Regions from separate parts of the Pseudomonas sp. NY15181 genome, predicted to be linked through region 4. Evidence: riboswitches for the same ligand, from Rfam matches in the RefSeq annotation. Region 4 holds a riboswitch; each other region holds the start of a gene.
What was found. A riboswitch is a leader RNA that binds a small molecule or an ion and turns the genes downstream of it on or off. The one in region 4 is predicted to bind cobalamin.
Positions count from the first base shown of each region.

Region 1: it holds a riboswitch for cobalamin, as region 4 does, so the genes downstream of both, ACNFBT_RS13950 (CbtB domain-containing protein) here and btuB (TonB-dependent vitamin B12 receptor) in region 4, are expected to answer to the same signal.
Region 2: it holds a riboswitch for cobalamin, as region 4 does, so the genes downstream of both, cobG (precorrin-3B synthase) here and btuB (TonB-dependent vitamin B12 receptor) in region 4, are expected to answer to the same signal.
Region 3: it holds a riboswitch for cobalamin, as region 4 does, so the genes downstream of both, ACNFBT_RS14530 (TonB-dependent receptor domain-containing protein) here and btuB (TonB-dependent vitamin B12 receptor) in region 4, are expected to answer to the same signal.

Region 1 covers NZ_JBLUPT010000005.1:58,857-63,153, forward strand. The annotation lists gene cobW (cobalamin biosynthesis protein CobW) at 1-729, opposite strand, end outside; cobalamin riboswitch at 839-1,034, opposite strand; cobalamin riboswitch at 1,106-1,329, shown strand; gene ACNFBT_RS13950 (CbtB domain-containing protein) at 1,434-1,622, shown strand; gene ACNFBT_RS13955 (CbtA family protein) at 1,841-2,545, shown strand; gene ACNFBT_RS13960 (cobalamin biosynthesis protein) at 2,612-3,028, shown strand; gene cobM (precorrin-4 C(11)-methyltransferase) at 3,025-3,771, shown strand; gene mapR (GntR family transcriptional regulator MpaR) at 4,116-4,297, opposite strand, start outside.
Region 2 covers NZ_JBLUPT010000005.1:44,701-48,997, reverse strand. The annotation lists gene ACNFBT_RS13905 (cobalt-precorrin-5B (C(1))-methyltransferase) at 1-566, opposite strand, end outside; gene cbiE (precorrin-6y C5,15-methyltransferase (decarboxylating) subunit CbiE) at 582-1,793, opposite strand; cobalamin riboswitch at 1,864-2,105, shown strand; gene cobG (precorrin-3B synthase) at 2,190-3,548, shown strand; gene ACNFBT_RS13890 (precorrin-8X methylmutase) at 3,541-4,167, shown strand; gene ACNFBT_RS13885 (precorrin-2 C(20)-methyltransferase) at 4,164-4,297, shown strand, end outside.
Region 3 covers NZ_JBLUPT010000005.1:173,706-178,002, forward strand. The annotation lists gene ACNFBT_RS14530 (TonB-dependent receptor domain-containing protein) at 270-2,141, opposite strand; cobalamin riboswitch at 2,229-2,426, opposite strand; gene dxs (1-deoxy-D-xylulose-5-phosphate synthase) at 2,455-4,297, opposite strand, start outside.
Region 4 covers NZ_JBLUPT010000003.1:262,274-266,570, reverse strand. The annotation lists gene cobO (cob(I)yrinic acid a,c-diamide adenosyltransferase) at 1-70, opposite strand, end outside; gene btuB (TonB-dependent vitamin B12 receptor) at 85-1,929, opposite strand; cobalamin riboswitch at 2,037-2,263, opposite strand; gene ACNFBT_RS09815 (ABC transporter permease) at 2,394-3,539, shown strand; gene ACNFBT_RS09810 (ABC transporter ATP-binding protein) at 3,536-4,297, shown strand, end outside.

The DNA of each region.
Region 1 (4,297 bases), on a different contig from region 4:
AGTGGGGCGGCTGTCGATGTGCAGCTCGGCCTCGGCGTTCAGCCCCAGCAGCACCGAGAGCGGCAGCTGGCCGGCGCTGGCTTCGACGATCTTCACCGCCGGCGGCAGCTCCTCGGCGACTTCGGCGCGTACGCGGGCGAGGGCGTCTGCGTCCAGCAGGTCGGCCTTGTTCAGTACCACCAGGTCGGCGCTGGCCAGCTGGTCTTCGAAGAGTTCGTGCAGCGGCGATTCGTGGTCCAGGTTCGGGTCCTGCTTGCGCTGCTCGTCGACCTGCTCGGGATGGGCGGCGAAGGTGCCGGCGGCCACGGCCGGACTGTCGACCACGGTGATCACCGCGTCAACGGTGCAGGCGTTGCGGATTTCCGGCCACTGGAAGGCCTGCACCAGCGGCTTGGGCAGGGCGAGGCCCGAGGTCTCGATGAGGATCTGGTCGAGGTCGCCACGGCGCGCCACCAGCTCGCGCATCACCGGGAAGAATTCTTCCTGCACGGTGCAGCACAGGCAGCCGTTGGCCAGTTCGAAGACGCGGCCGACCGCTTCCTCTTCGCTGCAACCGATGGAGCACTGCTTGAGGATTTCACCGTCGATGCCCAGCTCGCCGAACTCGTTGACGATTACCGCGATGCGACGGCCTTCGGCATTGTCGAGCATGTGGCGGAGCAGGGTGGTCTTACCGGCGCCAAGGAAGCCGGTGACGATGGTGACGGGGAGTTTGGCCAGGGTTTTCATGCGCGCCTCGCAAGCGAAAGTCGGTCTTTGCAATGAGCGAGCGCGGATGAAGGGCGCGCGCGCGGGTTCGCCGCGCAACGAAGGTCGCCACCGGATCACCCCGCCCGGTTGTCGTGATGCTGGTCGAGGCAGGTCTCCTGGCTCACAGCCCTGTCATGTCCTTTCGCCTTCCCGCCGCAGTCGGCAGTGGCGCGTGAAAGAACAGGCTGTTCACAGTTGCGGGGGCAGCCGTGGCGCATCCGAAGATTTCCACGTTCCCTCTTAGCTCCGGCCAGCGCCGGAGAACCTCGAAGGGAGGAAGGCTACGCAGCGATGGCGGGGCGGTCAATCGCCGGGGATCGGCTGTCGCGCGGTTGACGCTCGCGGGGCTTCGTGGTCAGCTAGCGCGGTTTCAGGTGTCTCGCGCCGACGCGCGCGAGGTGAAACGGGAAGCCGGTGCGTCCGCAAGGACCAGTCCGGCGCTGCCCCCGCAACGGTAAGCGCATCGAGGGTCGTCAGTAGCCACTGTGCAGGAAATGCATGGGAAGGCTGACCCGCCCAGCCGGAGTTTCTCCGCTGGCGTCGCAAGCCCGGAGACCGGCCTGGAACCCTTCGTTTTGGCAAACCCGCGGTGGGCGGGCGCAGGCCGTGGCGCGACCTTGTGGCGCGTTCGAATGCGTTCAACCTCTGCGTTCTCTTACTTTGATTGATCAGAGGGAACGTTCATGTCCAGCAGCATCCTCACGCAACAAGCGTCGAGCACTTCCATCCCCCTTTCCAAGCGCATCGCCCTGGCCGTCGGCGCCAGCCTGCTCGGTGCGCTGCTGGTGTATTTCGCCGGTTTCTCGCATCTGGAAGCGGTGCACAACGCCGCCCACGATACCCGCCATAGCGCCGGTTTCCCCTGCCACTGATGCGGTTCTGAGTCCAATCGGCTGCGCGTCGGCCATGCTGCGTTGGAGAATCGCCGTGGACTGCTCATTGACCGGAGTCAACTCCGCGTCCACGGCGCTCCTGACTCGCTGCCGCTCGCCCTTCGGGCCAGCCTACGGCTGTTACTCCCGGAGGTCGTTTCGGCCTTGCCTGGCTCTAGCTCGCTCGATTCGGGAGTCCGGAAAACAGGAAAGGAAAAATGATCAAACGAATTGCCCAGACCGCCGGTTTCGCCGGTCTGATCGCGGCGCTGGTGCTGACCCTGGTCCAGTTGCTGTGGGTATCCCCGCTGATTCTGAAGGCGGAGACCTATGAAAAATCCGAACCGGTAGCGATGGCAGAACACAGCCATGAGCACGCCGACGGTGCCGCCGCCGGCCACCACCATGACGCGGAAGCCTGGGAGCCGGAAGACGGCTGGCAGCGCATCCTGTCCACCACCGGCGGCAACCTGGTGGTCGCGGTGGGCTTCGCCCTGATGCTGGCTGGCCTGTTCACCCTGCGCGAGCCGGGCAAGACCTCCGAAGGCCTGCTCTGGGGCCTGGCCGGTTTCGCCGTGTTCACCCTGGCGCCGTCCCTCGGCCTGCCGCCGGAAGTCCCCGGCACCGCCGCCGCCGACCTGAACCTGCGCCAGACCTGGTGGATCGGCACCGCGGCGTCCACCGCCGCCGGCCTCGCGCTGCTGGTGTTCAGCCGCAACGGGTTGCTGCGTGGCGTGGGTGTCGCGCTGCTGGTGGTGCCGCACGTGATCGGCGCGCCGCAGCCGGAAGTCCATTCCAGCCTCGCGCCGGAAAGCCTCGCCCACGAGTTCATCGTCGCCTCGCTGGTCACCAATGCGGTGTTCTGGGCGGCGCTCGGCCTCGTCGCTGCCTGGTTGTTCCGCCGTTTCGCCCCTTCAGCCTGATTCACCGCTATGCTCGACCCCGCAGCCGGCCCAGCCGCCTGCGGGGTTTTTATTTAGAGGAGAGTGATGATGACGCTGGTTGCCGGCCTCGGTTGCCGCCGGGGCTGCCCACTCGATGAACTGCGTGCCTTGCTGCGGGATACGCTGGCCGAGGCCGGGCTCGACGAGTCGAACCTCACCGCGCTGGCCAGCGCCACGCTGAAGGCTGACGAGGAAGGGCTGGCCGCCCTGGCTGCCGCGCTCGACCTGCCGCTGGCGCTGTTCACACCGCAGGAGCTGGCAGCCTGCGAAAAACGACTCGATCATCCATCGGAGGCCGTGCGTGCAACCACCGGCAGCGCTAGCGTCGCCGAAGCGGCCGCGCTGCTGCAGGCCGAAGCCCAGGGCGGTGCGTCGGCACGGCTGCTGGTGGGCAAGCGCCGCAGCGATCAGGCCACCTGCGCGCTGGCCTTTGTCCCCGTTGAATCCCAGGAGTTGCCATGACGGTCTATTTCATCGGTGCCGGCCCCGGTGATCCCGAGCTCATCACGGTCAAGGGCCAGCGGCTGATCCGCAGCTGCCCGGTGATCCTTTACGCAGGCTCCTTGGTGCCGCCGGCCGTACTGGAGGGGCACAGTGCCGAGCGCGTGGTGAATACCGCCGAGCTGCACCTGGACGAGATCATCGCATTGCTGGCGCAAGCCCATGCCGAGGACAAGGACGTGGCGCGGGTGCACTCCGGCGACCCGTCGCTGTATGGCGCCATCGGTGAGCAGATTCGCCACCTGCGCGAGCGCGGCATTGCCTATGAGATCGTCCCCGGCGTCACCGCTACTTCAGCCTGCGCGGCGATCCTCGGCTGCGAGCTGACCCTGCCGGACATTTCCCAGACGCTTATCCTGACCCGCTATGCAAGCAAGACGCGCATGCCCGAAGGCGAATCCCTCGCCGAGCTGGCGCAGCACCGCGCGACCCTGGCGATTCATCTCGGCGTCGGGCAGTTGTCGAACATCGTCGCCGAACTGCTGCCGCACTACGGCGCGGACTGCCCCATCGCAGTGATTCACCGCGCCAGCTGGCCGGACCAGGACCAGGTCACCGGCACCCTCGGCGATATCCTGCCCAAGGCCGCCGCCAAGGGCTTCCGGCGCACGGCGCTGATTCTGGTGGGCAAGGTGCTGGGGGCGGAGGGTTTTGCCGATTCGTCGCTGTACAGCGCGGGGCATGCGCATCTGTATCGCCCGTAGAGCGCGGGCTTTGCTTCCTGTAGGAGCGAGCTTGCTCGCGAACAGCCCAGCTCTGGTGCCTCCAGGAAACTCTGTTCGCGAGCAAGGACTGGGCGTCCCCCTCGGTCCTACGAAGAGCCGCTCAGGCCTTCCACTGATCCCCGCGCGGCGGCATCCCCCGCCGCAGGTACCAGCGCACGCCCCAATGCACGCCAAGGGCGGCGCACACCGTCAGCAGGATCGTGAGATTTTCCGCATCCATGACCTCTTCCCTCGTCCGGGTTCCTGCCTGACAGGGTATTCCTGCGACAAACCGCCGCACAGGTACAGATCCTTTCCGAATGTGCGGAGCAGTCCTACAACGATCAGCCCTGTAGCGAGTGAATGATCCGTCCGAGGGTTTCCATGGCCTGTTCGCTACGGGCTGTCCATGGATGGCCGTAGTTCAGGCGCAGGCAGTGGCCGAAACGCCGCGTTGCCGAGAAGATCGGCCCGGGCGCGAGGCTGATGCCCTGGGCATGGGCGAGCTGGAACAGCTTGAGCGCGT
Region 2 (4,297 bases), on a different contig from region 4:
CAGGAGAACGGCCGGACGATGCCGGTGGTGCCGAGAATCGACAGCCCGCCGAGGATGCCCAGGCGCGGGTTCATGGTCTTCAGCGCCAGCTCGGCGCCGCCCTCGACGCCGATGGTGACGTCGAAACCACCGGTGTAACCGCATTCGGCCGCCAGCGCGGCGAGGTTGTCGCCCATCATCTGGCGCGGCACCGGATTGATCGCCGGTTCACCCACCGCGAGCACCAGGCCGGGCTTGGTCACGGTGCCGACGCCTTCGCCGGCATGGAAGCGCACGCCCGGTTCGGCGCTCAAGGCGACGCGGGCGAAGACCAACGCGCCGTGTGTCACATCCGGGTCGTCACCGGCATCCTTCAGCGTACCCGCCTCCGCGCCTCCATCGATCAGCCGGCAGAACTCCAGGCGCAGGGTGGCGATACGTTCCCTGGGCAAGGCAATCTGCGCCGCGTCGCTGGCCTCGCCGGTCAGCAGCAGGCGCGCCGCCGCGAGGCTGGTGGCGGTGGCGCAGCTGCCGGTGGTGTAGCCGCTGCGCAGCGGGCGGGGTTCTTCGGGAGTCTCTTCTCGCATAGTGGAGCGCATGGTTCAGTCGGCCCGCGGTTTCCAGACTTCCAACAGGGTAATCGGCAATGCCGCGCGCCAGGTATCGAAACCTCCCAGCGGCTGGGCCTGGGCCACGGCAAGGCGGGTCAGTTCGCCACCGATGTGTTCGCGCCAGCTCACCAGCAGCGCCTCGCTCTGCAGCGTGACGGCGTTGGCCACCAGGCGGCCACCGGGCTTGAGTTGCTCCCAGCAGTGTTCGAGGACGCCGGGCACGGTCACGCCGCCGCCGATGAAGATCGCGTCGGGGCGCTCCAGTCCTTGCAGGGCCTCCGGCGCCGCGCCGCAGACCAGCTGCAATGCCGGTACGCCAAGGGCGTCGCGGTTGAAGCGGATGTGTTCCTGGCGCCCGTCGTTGGCTTCGATGGCCAGCGCGCGGCAGCTCGGGTGCGCGCGCATCCATTCGATGCCGATGGAGCCACAACCGGCGCCGACGTCCCAGAGCAGCTCGCCCGGCCTGGGCGCCAGCCGCGCCAGGGTCACGGCGCGCACATCGCGCTTGGTCAGTTGGCCGTCGTGGCGGAAGGCGTCGTCCGGCAGGCCGGTGGTCAGCGGCAGGCGAACGGCGTCGGCACCCGCCACGCACTCCACCGCCACCAGGTTCAGGGCGGCGGTCTCGCCCAGCGACCAGTCGCTGGCCAGGCCATCGATGCGCCGCTCGGATTCGCCTCCCAGGTGTTCCAGCACGTGGATCCGGCTCGGGCCGAAACCGCGTTCGCGGAGCAGCGCGGCGATCGCCGCAGGGCTCTCGCCGTCATTGCTGAGGATCAGCAGCTTCGCGCCGTCATGGAGCTGCGCATTGAGCGCCGCCAACGGTCGCGCCACCAGCGACAGCAAGGTGCACTCCTGGAGCGCCCAGCCCAACCGCGCTACGGCCAGCGAGGCGGAGGAAGGAGCGGAAAACACGAGCATTTCCTCAGGTGGAATCTGACGGGCCAGGCTCGCGCCGACGCCGAACAGCATCGGGTCGCCACTGGCCAGCACGCAGGTTGGCTCACCGCGCCGGCGCAGCACCGGCTCCAGGCTGAACGGACTTGGCCAGGCCTGGCGGCGGGCGCCCAGGCAATGCGGCAGCAGCTCCAGCTGACGCGGCGCGCCGATCACTTCGCTGGCGGCGAGCAGCGCACGGCGCGCGGCCTTGCCGAGGCCGGCGTAACCGTCCTCGCCGATGCCGACGATGGTCAGCCAGGGCGTCATGGGAATTCCTCTGAAGGGGTGCGGCGATCGATCCGACGGGCAGGCTTGTTCCGCCCTCGGGCAAAGCAGGCATAATACCCGCATCGTCGGTGCTCGTAGGATGCTTCGCTGTTTTAAGGCAATGCGTCCGAGAGCCGAAGAGGGAACACGGAAAAACCGTGGCTGCCCCCGCAACTGTAAGCAGCGAGTCCGCGCAATCCGACAGCATGATGATCCCTTTCATGCGGTCGATCTGGCCACTGGGCAACCGGGAAGGCCGCGCAGGATGACGACCTGTCAGCCAGGAGACCTGCCGACGAGACCAGTCGCGCGTGCGGACATCGAGCGGGGTGTATCGGTGTCGTGAAGTCCCCTCGGGGACTCGCAGGTCACCGCGACCCAGCCCTGGTGACCCAAGTGCACGACTCGTCCGCACGCTCCACCCATTCGGCGCCCGCAGTCCGTCCATCGGCCTGCCCCGGCCTGCTGCGCATCGTCGCCTCCCGCGATGGCGGCATCTGCCGCATCAAGCTGCCCTGTGGACAACTCGACGCCCACGCCGCACGCGCCATCGCCCGGGCCGCCGAGCGCCACGCCGACGGCGTGCTGGAGGCGACCAATCGCGCCAACCTGCAGATCCGTGGCGTACAGGCCGGCGCCGAAAATGCGCTGAGCCATGAACTGCTCGCCGCCGGCCTGGGCCCGCGCGAACTGGCGGCGGACGACGTGCGCAACCTGCTGGTCAGCCCGGCCCTTGGCCTGGACACCGCCTTCGACGCAAGCCCGCTGGCGCGCCAACTGCTCGACCTGCTGGAGCGCACGCCGCGCTTCCATGGCCTGTCGCCCAAGTTCGGCGTGCAGCTGGACGGCGGCGAGTCGCTGGCGATGCTGGAGCACCCCAACGACATCTGGCTGTCGGCCATGTCCAACGATGCGGCGCCGCTGTTCGCCTTCGGCCTGGCCGGTTGTCCGCCGCAAAACGAGACGGATTGCCCCGCCCTCGCCGCCGTCACCGCCGAGCAGGTACCGCTGCTGGTGGAAACCCTGCTGCACCTGTTCCTCGATCTCGCCAGCGATGGCCAGACGCGCATGCGCCACCTGCGCGAAATGCATTCTGACGAGGTGCTGCAGGAGCGCCTGCAACAACGCCTACCCTTCCCGCTGCACCTCGGCCCGCGCGTGGAAAACTGGCGCCGCCCTTCACCGACAGCCTTTGCGCACCTCGGGATTCATCCCCAGCGCCAGCCGGAGCGCTCCCTCGTCGGCGCGGGATTCGCCCTCGGACGCCTCGACAGCACCACCCTGCTCGCCCTTGCCGACCTGGCCGAACGCTTCAGTGGCGGACAGCTGCGTCTGACGCCCTGGCAAAGTCTGATCCTCCCCGACGTGGCGCAGGCCGACGCCGCTGTGGTGCTCGCTGCGCTGGCCAATCTCGGTCTGGTGATCGATGCCGCCCAAGCGCTGTCGCGCATCGTCGCCTGCAGCGGCTCCAGCGGCTGCGCGCGCGGGCTGGCCGACACCAAGGCCGATGCCCTGCGCCTGGCCGAACGCCTGCGCCATGCGCCGCCCGCCGGCGTGCACCTGTGCGGCTGCCCGCGCTCCTGCGCCGCCGCGCACGTCGCCCCCTACACCCTGCTGGCCGTTGCCGACGGCCGCTATGACCTGTTCCGTCGCGCCGACGGCGTGGCCGGCTTCGGCCAGCCGCTGGCGCGCAACCTTTCCCTCGATGCCGCGAGCGACCTGCTCGCCGCGCCCGGAGCTCCCACCGATGCTTGATTACATCCGCGACGGCCAGGCGATCTATCGCCAATCCTTCGCCACCATTCGCGCCGAGGCCGACCTCTCCGGCATCCCCGCCGACCTTGAGAAGCTCGCCGTGCGGGTGATCCACGCCTGCGGCATGGTCGACGTGGTGCAGGACCTGCGCTTCTCCGAAGGCGCCGGGGCCATCGGCCGCGCCGCGCTGGCCGCCGGCGCGCCGATTCTCTGCGACGCGCGGATGGTCGCCGAGGGCATCACCCGCGCGCGCTTGCCGGCGCACAACGAGGTGATCTGCACGCTCAACGATCCGGACGTACCGGCGCTGGCCCGCGAGCTGGGCAACACCCGCTCGGCGGTGGCGCTGGAGCACTGGCGCGAGCACCTGGAAGGCAGCGTGGTGGTGATCGGCAACGCACCGACCGCCCTCTTCTACCTGCTGGAAATGCTCGACGCCGGCGCGCCGAAACCGGCGCTGATCCTCGGCTTCCCAGTGGGCTTCGTCGGTGCCATGGAGTCCAAGGACGCCCTAGCCGCCGACAGCCGTGGCGTGCCCTACGTGATCGTGCGCGGCCGCCGTGGCGGCAGCGCAATGGCGGCCGCGGCGGTGAACGCCCTGGCCACGGAGGTGGAATGATGACCGGCCGCCTCATCGGCCTGGGCGTCGGCCCGGGCGACCCGGAACTGCTGACCCTCAAGGCCCTGCGCCTGCTGCGCGCATCCCCGGTGATCGGCTACTTCGTGGCCAAGGCCAAGCACCACGCCGG
Region 3 (4,297 bases), on a different contig from region 4:
ACGCCGAGCTGCTCTTCGTAGGAGCGAGCTTGCTCGCGAACCGATCCCCGCACCGTTGTTTTCTGTAGGAGCGGACCTTGTCCGCGAATTGCGGGCATGGCCCGCTCCTACGGTTGTCATCGGTGTGCTGTTTTTTACCCTCACCCCAGCCCTGGCTGCGCGCCCCGCTCCAGTGGGAGAGGGAGGCGTTTGGTGTCGCCGGAAGGCACAGCGTTCGCCGGATGCCCTGTCAGTCCCCTCTCCCTCCGGGAGAGGGTTAGGGGGCTCTCTTACAGCTCCGGCGTCCAGGTCACCGCCAGCAGCGCGGTGCGGCCCGGTTCGCGGTACGGGTGGGCCTCGCCCAGGTAGTCCGTCGGGCTGGTCGGACGCAGGTAGTCGCCCAGTGCGTAATCGCGGTCCAGCGCGTTATCCAGCTTCAGGTCGAAGCGAATCTCATCGCTGGCCAGCCAGCTGGTGCGCAGGTCGAGCACGCCGTAGCCGGACAGTTCGCGGGTGTTGGCCGCGTCGTCATAGCGCTGGCTGACCGCGCGCCAGGAGCCGCCGACGCCATAGGCGCCGAACTGCCGGTCGAGGTCCAGGCTCAGGGTGCGGCGGGCGCGGGTGGGCAGGGTGTGGCCGGTGTCGCGGTCGCGCGGATCGATCAGGCTCAGGCCCAGGTTCGCCTGCCAGCCCAGTACCTCGCGGGCGACGCTGGCCTCGAAACCATTGATACGCGCCTTGGCGATGTTCTCCGGCTGGTTGCTGGTGCTGTCCCAGGCGATCAGGTCGTCGACTTCGGTGCGGTACAGCGAGGTCTCCAGGTGGGTCCCGGAGAAGTCGCCGCGCCATTGCAGCTCGTAGGTCTTCGACGTTTCGGGCTTGAGGTTTGGGTTGCCGGCGCCGGGGTAGTAGAGATCGCTGAAGGTCGGTGCACGGAAGCCTTCGCCGTAGCTGGCGATCCAGGTCTGGTTGTCGCCCACCGGCAGGCTGAGGGCGGCGTTCCAGCTGTTCTGGGTGCCGTAGACCTGGTTGTCGTCGTGGCGCAGGCCCAGTTCGGTGCCAAAGGATTCGCCCTTGAAGCTGTGCTGGGCGAAGAAGGCGTGGTTCTCGCGCCGGTCCTCGGCAAACTCGGTGCTGCCTTCGACCCGGTCCTCGTACCAGTCGGCACCCAGGGCGAGCTGGTTGGCGGCGTCCAGTTGCAGGCGGTTGATCCAACCGGCCGAATGGCGGGTGGTTTCCAGCGTGCCGTTGTTCCAGCTGTCGGCGGCGCCCACGGCCTTGTTGCGGTCGAAGCTGCGGCCCAGTTCCAGGCGGCTGTTCCAGATGTCGCTGAGCTGGCCCTCGAGGTAGCCGCTGTAGCTGCTGACGCGGAACTCGTCGCGGGGCGAGCCCGGCTCGAAGTTGTAGGCGTCGTCGTATTCGTTCTTGCCGCGCTGGTCGTTGAGGTTCAGGCCGGCCTTCCAGTCCTCGCTGAAGCGGTGGTCGAGGTTCAGGTGCACGGCCTTGTTGCGCTGGGCGTCGTCGTCGCTGTCGGCGCCGACGTTGTCGCTGGTGCGGTCCCAGCCATCGCTCTCGTCGAGGCTGCCGCCGAGGTTGAAGGTGGTGCGCTCGTCGCCGCCGGACAGATTCACGCTGCGCTCGAAGGTGCCGTGGCTGCCGGCCGCCAGGCGGACTTCCGGGTGCAGTCCGGCTTCGCCGCGACGGGTGAAGATCTGGATCACCCCGCCGATGGCGTCGGCGCCGTACAGCGAAGAGCGCGGACCGCGGCTCACTTCCACGCGTTCGATATTGTCGATGCTCAGGTAGTCCAGGCGGGCGATGCCGCTGCTGGCCGAGGCGACGCGCTGGCCATCGACCAGGACCAGCGTCTGCGCGGTGCTGGTGCCGCGTACGGAATAGGAGACCACGCCGCCGGAGCTGCCCATCTGCACGCCGGGTACGCGGGCGAGCAGCTCGGGTACGCTGCGCACCTGCAGGCGTTCGATCTGCTGGCGGGTGAACACGCTGTTGGCGGAGGTGGCCTGGGCGCGCGGCTGGACATGGCGGCCGGAGGTGATCACCAGCGCGGGCAGGGCGTAGACATCGTCGGTCGGAACGGCGGTGTCGGCGAAGGCCAGGCCGGGCAGCAGGCCGGTGGCCAGGGCGAGTCGGGTCAGTTTCATGGAACGTCCTCAAAAGCGGTCGGATGACTTTCGAGGAGGGCGTGGCAAGGGCGGCAGGCCGCACTTGACGGTGCGGCCCTCCGCAACACCTGTCGGGGCGTTCGAGGGCGGTCTCCGGGCTGCCGACGTCACATCGCCGCCTTCCCGCATTCCTGCAGTGGCGCTGGCGATGCTGCGCTCTGCAAACGAGCGCGTCGGTTACCGTTGCGGGGGCAGCGCAGGCCTTTCACCTGCTTCCCGTTACCTCGAACGAAAACGGGCGCACCTTAGAGGGTGCGCCCGTCACTGGCAATACTCCGGGAGAGGGATGCGCTCAGCGGTTGCCGAGCGCCGCCAGGCGTGCGCCCACAGAGCATTCGATGCCGACGGCGTCGAGACCGCATTCGGCGAGCATCTGTGCGGGCTTGGCGTGCTCCACATAGTAGTCCGGCAGGCCCAGGTGCAGGATCGGCTGCAGGATGTTCTCGCGGGCGAGGAATTCGCTGACAGCGGCGCCGGCTCCACCCATCACCGAGTTTTCCTCGATGGTCACCAGCAGGTCGTGGCTGGCCGCCAGTTGGCGCACCAGTGCCTCGTCCAGCGGCTTGACGAAGCGCATGTCGGCGACGGTGGCGTCGAACGGCTCGGCAGCTTTCAGCGCCTCGGCCAGTTGCACGCCGAACACCAGGAAGGCGACCTTGCCGGCCTTGCCTTCGCGGCGCACCACGCCCTTGCCGATCTCTACCGGTTCCAGCGCCTGCTCGATGGGCGCGTTGGGGCCGGTGCCACGCGGGTAGCGCACCGCCGCCGGGCCTTCGAAGTGATGGCCGGTGGTGAGCAGCTTGCGCAGTTCGTTCTCGTCGCTGGGGGTCATCACCAGCATGCCGGGGATGCAGCGCAGGTAGGAGAGGTCGAAGCTGCCGGCGTGGGTCGGGCCGTCTTCACCGACGAGACCGGCGCGGTCGATGGCGAACAGCACGTCGAGGTTCTGCACCGCGACATCGTGGATCAGCTGGTCGTAGCCGCGCTGCAGGAAGGTGGAGTAGATCGCCACCACGGGTTTGGCGCCATCGCAGGCCATGCCGGCCGCCAGGGTCACGGCATGCTGCTCGGCGATGGCGACGTCGAAGTAGCGGTCCGGGAACTTGTCGGCGAAGGCCACCAGGTCCGAGCCTTCCTTCATCGCCGGGGTGATGCCGACCAGGCGCGGGTCCTGTTCGGCCATGTCGCACAGCCACTGGCCGAACACGCTGGAGTACTTGGGCCCGGACGGCTTCTTCGGTTCCGCCGGGGCCTTGATCGGCTCCAGCTTGGTGATGGCGTGGTAGCCGATCGGGTCGATCTCGGCCGGGCCGAAGCCCTTGCCCTTCTTGGTCACCACGTGGAGGAACTGCGGGCCTTCCAGGTCGCGCATGTTGCGCAGGGTGGCGATCAGGGTCGGCAGGTCGTGGCCGTCGATAGGGCCGACGTAGTTCCAGCCCAGCTCCTCGAACAGCGTGCCGGGGACCAGCATGCCCTTGGCATGTTCCTCGACCTTGCGCGCGATCTCCCAGGCGCCGGGCAGGCGCGAGAGGATCTTCTTGCTGCCCTCGCGCATGCTCGAATAGGTGCGGCTGGAGATGATCTTGGCCAGGTAGTTGGACAGGCCGCCGACGTTCTTGGAGATCGACATGTCATTGTCGTTGAGGATCACCAGCATGTCGGCCTTCACGTCCGACGCGTGGTTGAGCGCCTCGAAGGCCATGCCGGCGGTCATTGCGCCGTCGCCGATCACCGCCACCGACTTGCGCTTCGAACCCTGCATGCGCGCGGCGATGGCCATGCCCAGGGCCGCGCTGATGGAGGTGCTGGAGTGGCCGACGCCGAAGGTGTCGTACTCGCTCTCCGAGCGGCGCGGGAAGGCGGCCAGGCCGTCCTTCTGGCGCAGGGTGCCCATGCGCTCGCGGCGGCCGGTGAGGATCTTGTGCGGGTAGGCCTGGTGGCCGACGTCCCATACCAGGCGGTCGTCCGGGGTGTCGAAGACGTAGTGCAGGGCGACCGTCAGCTCGATCACGCCGAGCCCGGCGCCGAAGTGGCCGCCGGTCTGGCCGACGCTGTACAGGAGGTACTGGCGCAGTTCGTCAGCGAGGGTCAGCAGCTCCGCCTCGCCCAGCCGGCGCAGTTCGACCGGCGTGCTG
Region 4 (4,297 bases):
CGTCGACCACGGTTTTCTTGCGCTGCATGCGCGAACGGTGGCGCTCGTCCTTTTCCGGGGATTCGCTCATCGGTGTCTCTCCTCTCAAAGGGCCTGGTAGCGCACGCCGAAGAGTACGGCGCGGCCGGGCTGCTCATAGCCCAGGGTGGTCTGGTAGTCGGCGTCGAACAGATTGCTCAGGCGCGCCTGCAGGCGCCACTCCGGGCTCAACGCATATTCGCCGCGCAGGTCCAGGGTGGCGAAGCCGCCCAGGCGATTGCGGTTGGCCAGGTCGTCGTAGCGGCGACCCTCGGCATGCAGGCTGGCGCCCAGGCTCAGCGCGTCGAAGCGCCGGTCGAGGTCCAGGTTGAACAGTTGCCGGGCACGGCGCGGCAGGTCATTGCCGCGGCTGCCACTGGCGCGGCTTTCCGGGTCGAGCAGGCTGGCGTTGGCGTTCCACACCCAGTCGCGCCACTGGCTGCCCAGTTGCAGTTCGATGCCACGGATGCGCGCCTGGTCAATGTTGTCCGGCGCCCGCAGTGCCGAATCGTAGGCGATCAGGTCGTCGACCACCGTGCGGTACAGATTCGCCGCCCAGTGCCCCCAGTCGTGGCGCCCGTCCACGCCAAGCTCCACGCTGCGCGAGGTTTCCGCGTCCAGGTCGGGATTGCCGTAGCCGGGGTAATAGAGTTCGTTGAAGGTCGGCGCCTTGAAGGCCGTGCCGTAGCTGGCGAAGGCCCGTACGGCCTCGGTCAGCGCATAGCCCCAGGCGAGGTTGCCGGTGTTGCGGCTGCCGAACTGCGGGTTGTCGTCGTGGCGCAGGCTCAGTTGCCAGTCATGGCGCCCCGCGCTGCCCAGGTACTGGGCGAAGGTGCCGCGGTTGTCGCGGGAGGTCACCGCGTAGTCGGCGGAGCTGCTCAGCTCGTCCCGCTGCCAGTCGTAGCCCAGGGTCAGGGTCTGGCCGGGCGCGAGGTCCAGGTCGTTCTGCCAGGACGCGGTGTCGCGGCGGCTGTCGAAGCGCGAGTAGAAGGCACCGTCCTGGTAGGCGTCGGACTTGTCCTCGCTGCGCCCGGCGGACAGGCTCACGTGCCAGGGCTCCAGCGGGGCGAACCGCGCGCGGCCGCCGATCACCCGCTGTACGCCGTCGTTGTAGGCGTCGAAACCCTGGGTGCGGCGGCTGTTCACCGTGTCGAAGTCGTTGTGCGAGTCGCTCTGCAACAGGCTGCCATCCAGCTCCAGACCGCTGTCGAAGCGGTAGCCCGCGCGCAGCGAACCTGAGAGGTTGCGGTAGCCGTCGCTGTCCGGCTCGTGGCCGCTGGCGCCGTTGGCCTTGGCGTCGATGCCGGCGGTATCCAGGCTGGACACGCCCAGGGCGAACCAGCCGCGCCCGTTGCCGGCCGAGGCCCCGGCGCTGCCTTCATAGGTGCTCTGGCTGCCCGCCCCTGCGTAGGCCCAGGGCTTGAAGCCCTGCTCCACGGCTTGGCGGGTGAAAATCTGGATCACCCCGCCGATGGCTTCGGAGCCATACAGGCTGGAGCGCGGCCCGCGCACCACTTCGATGCGTTCGATCAGCGCCACCGGGAGGTCCTGCAACGACGCGCCGCCGGAGGACACCGAGCCGGCCTTGACGCCATCGATCAGCACCAGCACATGGTCGGATTCGCTGCCGCGCAGATACAGGTTGGTGGCCTTGCCGGGCCCGCCGTTGCTGCTCAGTGAAATGCCCGGCAAGCGCCGCAGCAGGTCGGGCACCGACTGCGCCTGGGCGCGTTCGATGTCCGCGCGGTCCAGCACGCTGACTGAGGCGAGGCTCTGTCCGGTGCGTTGCTCGGTGCGCGTGGCGGTCACCAGTTGATCGTCGAGCGCCAGCGGCGTTTCGTCGGCCGCAAGGCCGATACAGGAAAAGCCGCCCAGCGCCAGCGCTGTCGGCCAAGAGAATAAATGCTTCACGTTAACTTACTCCGCCGCTCTCACCCGCGCGGCTCTGACCCGAAAAGGCAGGCGGAGGACGGTAACGCGCCGGCAGCTGGCCGGAGCGATCGACAGCGCCTCCCGCGATGCCATGGCTTGCAACAGGCCGGTCTCCGGGCTTGCGAGTGGGGCCGTGAGAGGCTCCTGAAACCGCGCCTTCCCATGCCGAGGGCACAGTGGCGAAATGCGGCTCGATGCTCGCTTACCGTTGCGGGGGCAGCGCCGGACTGGTCGGACCGCATGGCCCGAATTCACCGGCTTCCCTGTTTCACCCCCGACTCACGCCGGGGGCACCTGAAGCAGGCGCGCAGCTTAGAGGCTCGCGGCCTGGGGCGTCAATTGAACAGGCTGTCGCGCCCTCCGACGAGGCCCGTGCCAGAGCGTCCAAGGGAGGAAACATAAGTCAACTGGTTGCACCGCAGAACTTCGCTAGAATGCGATTCATGACGACAACCGCCCAGCCCGGCCAACTCCAGCTCGATAGCCGTTCCAGCCCTCCCCTGATGCACGTCAGCGGCGACTGGACGCTGGCGCATTTCAGCACCCTGGAGTCCCAGGTCGCCGGCGTGCGTCACGGTGACCAACCCGCCGCGCTGGACTTCAGTGGCCTCGGCGCCCTCGACACCGCTGGTGCGGCGCTGCTCGCCGAAGTCATCGGCGGCGCGCGCATGGACCAGCTCGACCAGATCACCCGCAACTTGCCCGCCGAGCGCCTGGCCCTGCTGCGCACCGTGGGCAGCGCCATCACCCAGTGCCGTCTGGACGAACGCAAGCCGCCCCCGGGCAACGCCATCGTCGATGTCCTCGAACGCATCGGCATCGCTACCCTAGCCTTCCGTGGCCATGTGATCGGCGGGTTGGGCTTCATCGGCCTGACCCTGCAGACCCTGGCGCGCACCTTGTTGCGCCCGCGTCGCTGGCGCTTCACTTCGCTGGCCGCACACATGGAGCAGACCGGGCTGGACGCCGTGCCCATCGTCGCCCTGCTCACCTTCATGGTCGGCGCAGTGGTGGCCTTCCTCGGCGCCACGGTGTTGAAGAAGTTCGGCGCGGCGATCTACACCGTCGACCTGGTCGGCTTCGCCTTCCTCCGCGAATTCGGCGTGCTGCTCACCGCCATCCTCCTGGCCGGCCGCACCGCCAGCGCCTTCACCGCGCAGATCGGCTCGATGAAAGCCAACCAGGAGATAGACGCCATCCAGGCCCTGGGCATGGACCCGGTGGAACTGCTGGTGCTGCCACGGGTGCTCGCCCTGCTGCTGACGCTGCCGATGCTGACCTTCCTGGCGATGATCTCCGGCATCTTCGGCGGCGGCGTGGTCTGCGCCCTGGCACTGGATATCTCGCCGCGAATGTTCCTCTACATGCTGCAGAACGACATCGCCGTGCAGCACTTCCTGGTGGGCATCGTCAAAGCCCCGGTGTTCGCCTTCATCATCGCCGTGATCGGCTGCCTGGAAGGCTTCCGCGTCAGCGGCAGCGCGCAGTCGGTGGGCGAGCACACCACCTCCAGCGTGGTCCAGTCGATCTTCGTGGTGATCCTGCTGGACGCGGTGTTCGCCCTGTTCTTCATGGAGATGGGCTGGTGAGCGAGCCAATCATTGTCGTCCGCGACCTGGCCAACCGCTTCGACAGCCACGCCGTGCACGAGCACCTCGACCTCGACGTAATGAAGGGCGAGATCCTCGGCGTGGTCGGCGGCTCGGGCACCGGCAAGTCCGTGCTGCTGCGCAGCATCATCGGCCTGCGCCAGCCCAGCGAAGGCAGCGTCCACGTGTTTGGCCAGAACCTGCCAGCGCTATCCCCGCTTCAGCGTTCGAAGGTGGAACGGCGCTTCGGCGTGCTGTTCCAGAACGGCGCGCTGTTCTCCTCGCTGACCGTCAGCGAGAACATCTGCCTGCCGCTGATCGAGCACGCCGGGCTGTCCCGAGCCGATGCCGAGTTCATGGCCAAGGTGAAGATTTCCCTCGCCGGCCTGCCACCGGATGCCGGCGCCAAGTACCCTGCCGAGCTCTCCGGCGGCATGGTCAAGCGTGCCGCCCTGGCCCGCGCCCTGGCGCTGGACCCGGACATCCTGTTCCTCGACGAGCCCACCGCCGGCCTCGACCCCATCGGCGCGGCGGCCTTCGACCAACTCATCCTGACCCTGCGCGACGCCTTCGGCCTCACCGTGTTCCTGGTCACCCACGACCTGGACACCCTCTACACCATCTGCGACCGCGTCGCCGTGCTCTCGCAGAAACGCGTACTGGTGGTCGGACCGCTGGAACAGGTCGCCGGCACCGACGACGCCTGGGTGCAGGACTACTTCCACGGCCCGCGGGGCCGTGCCGCGCTGCAGGCCACA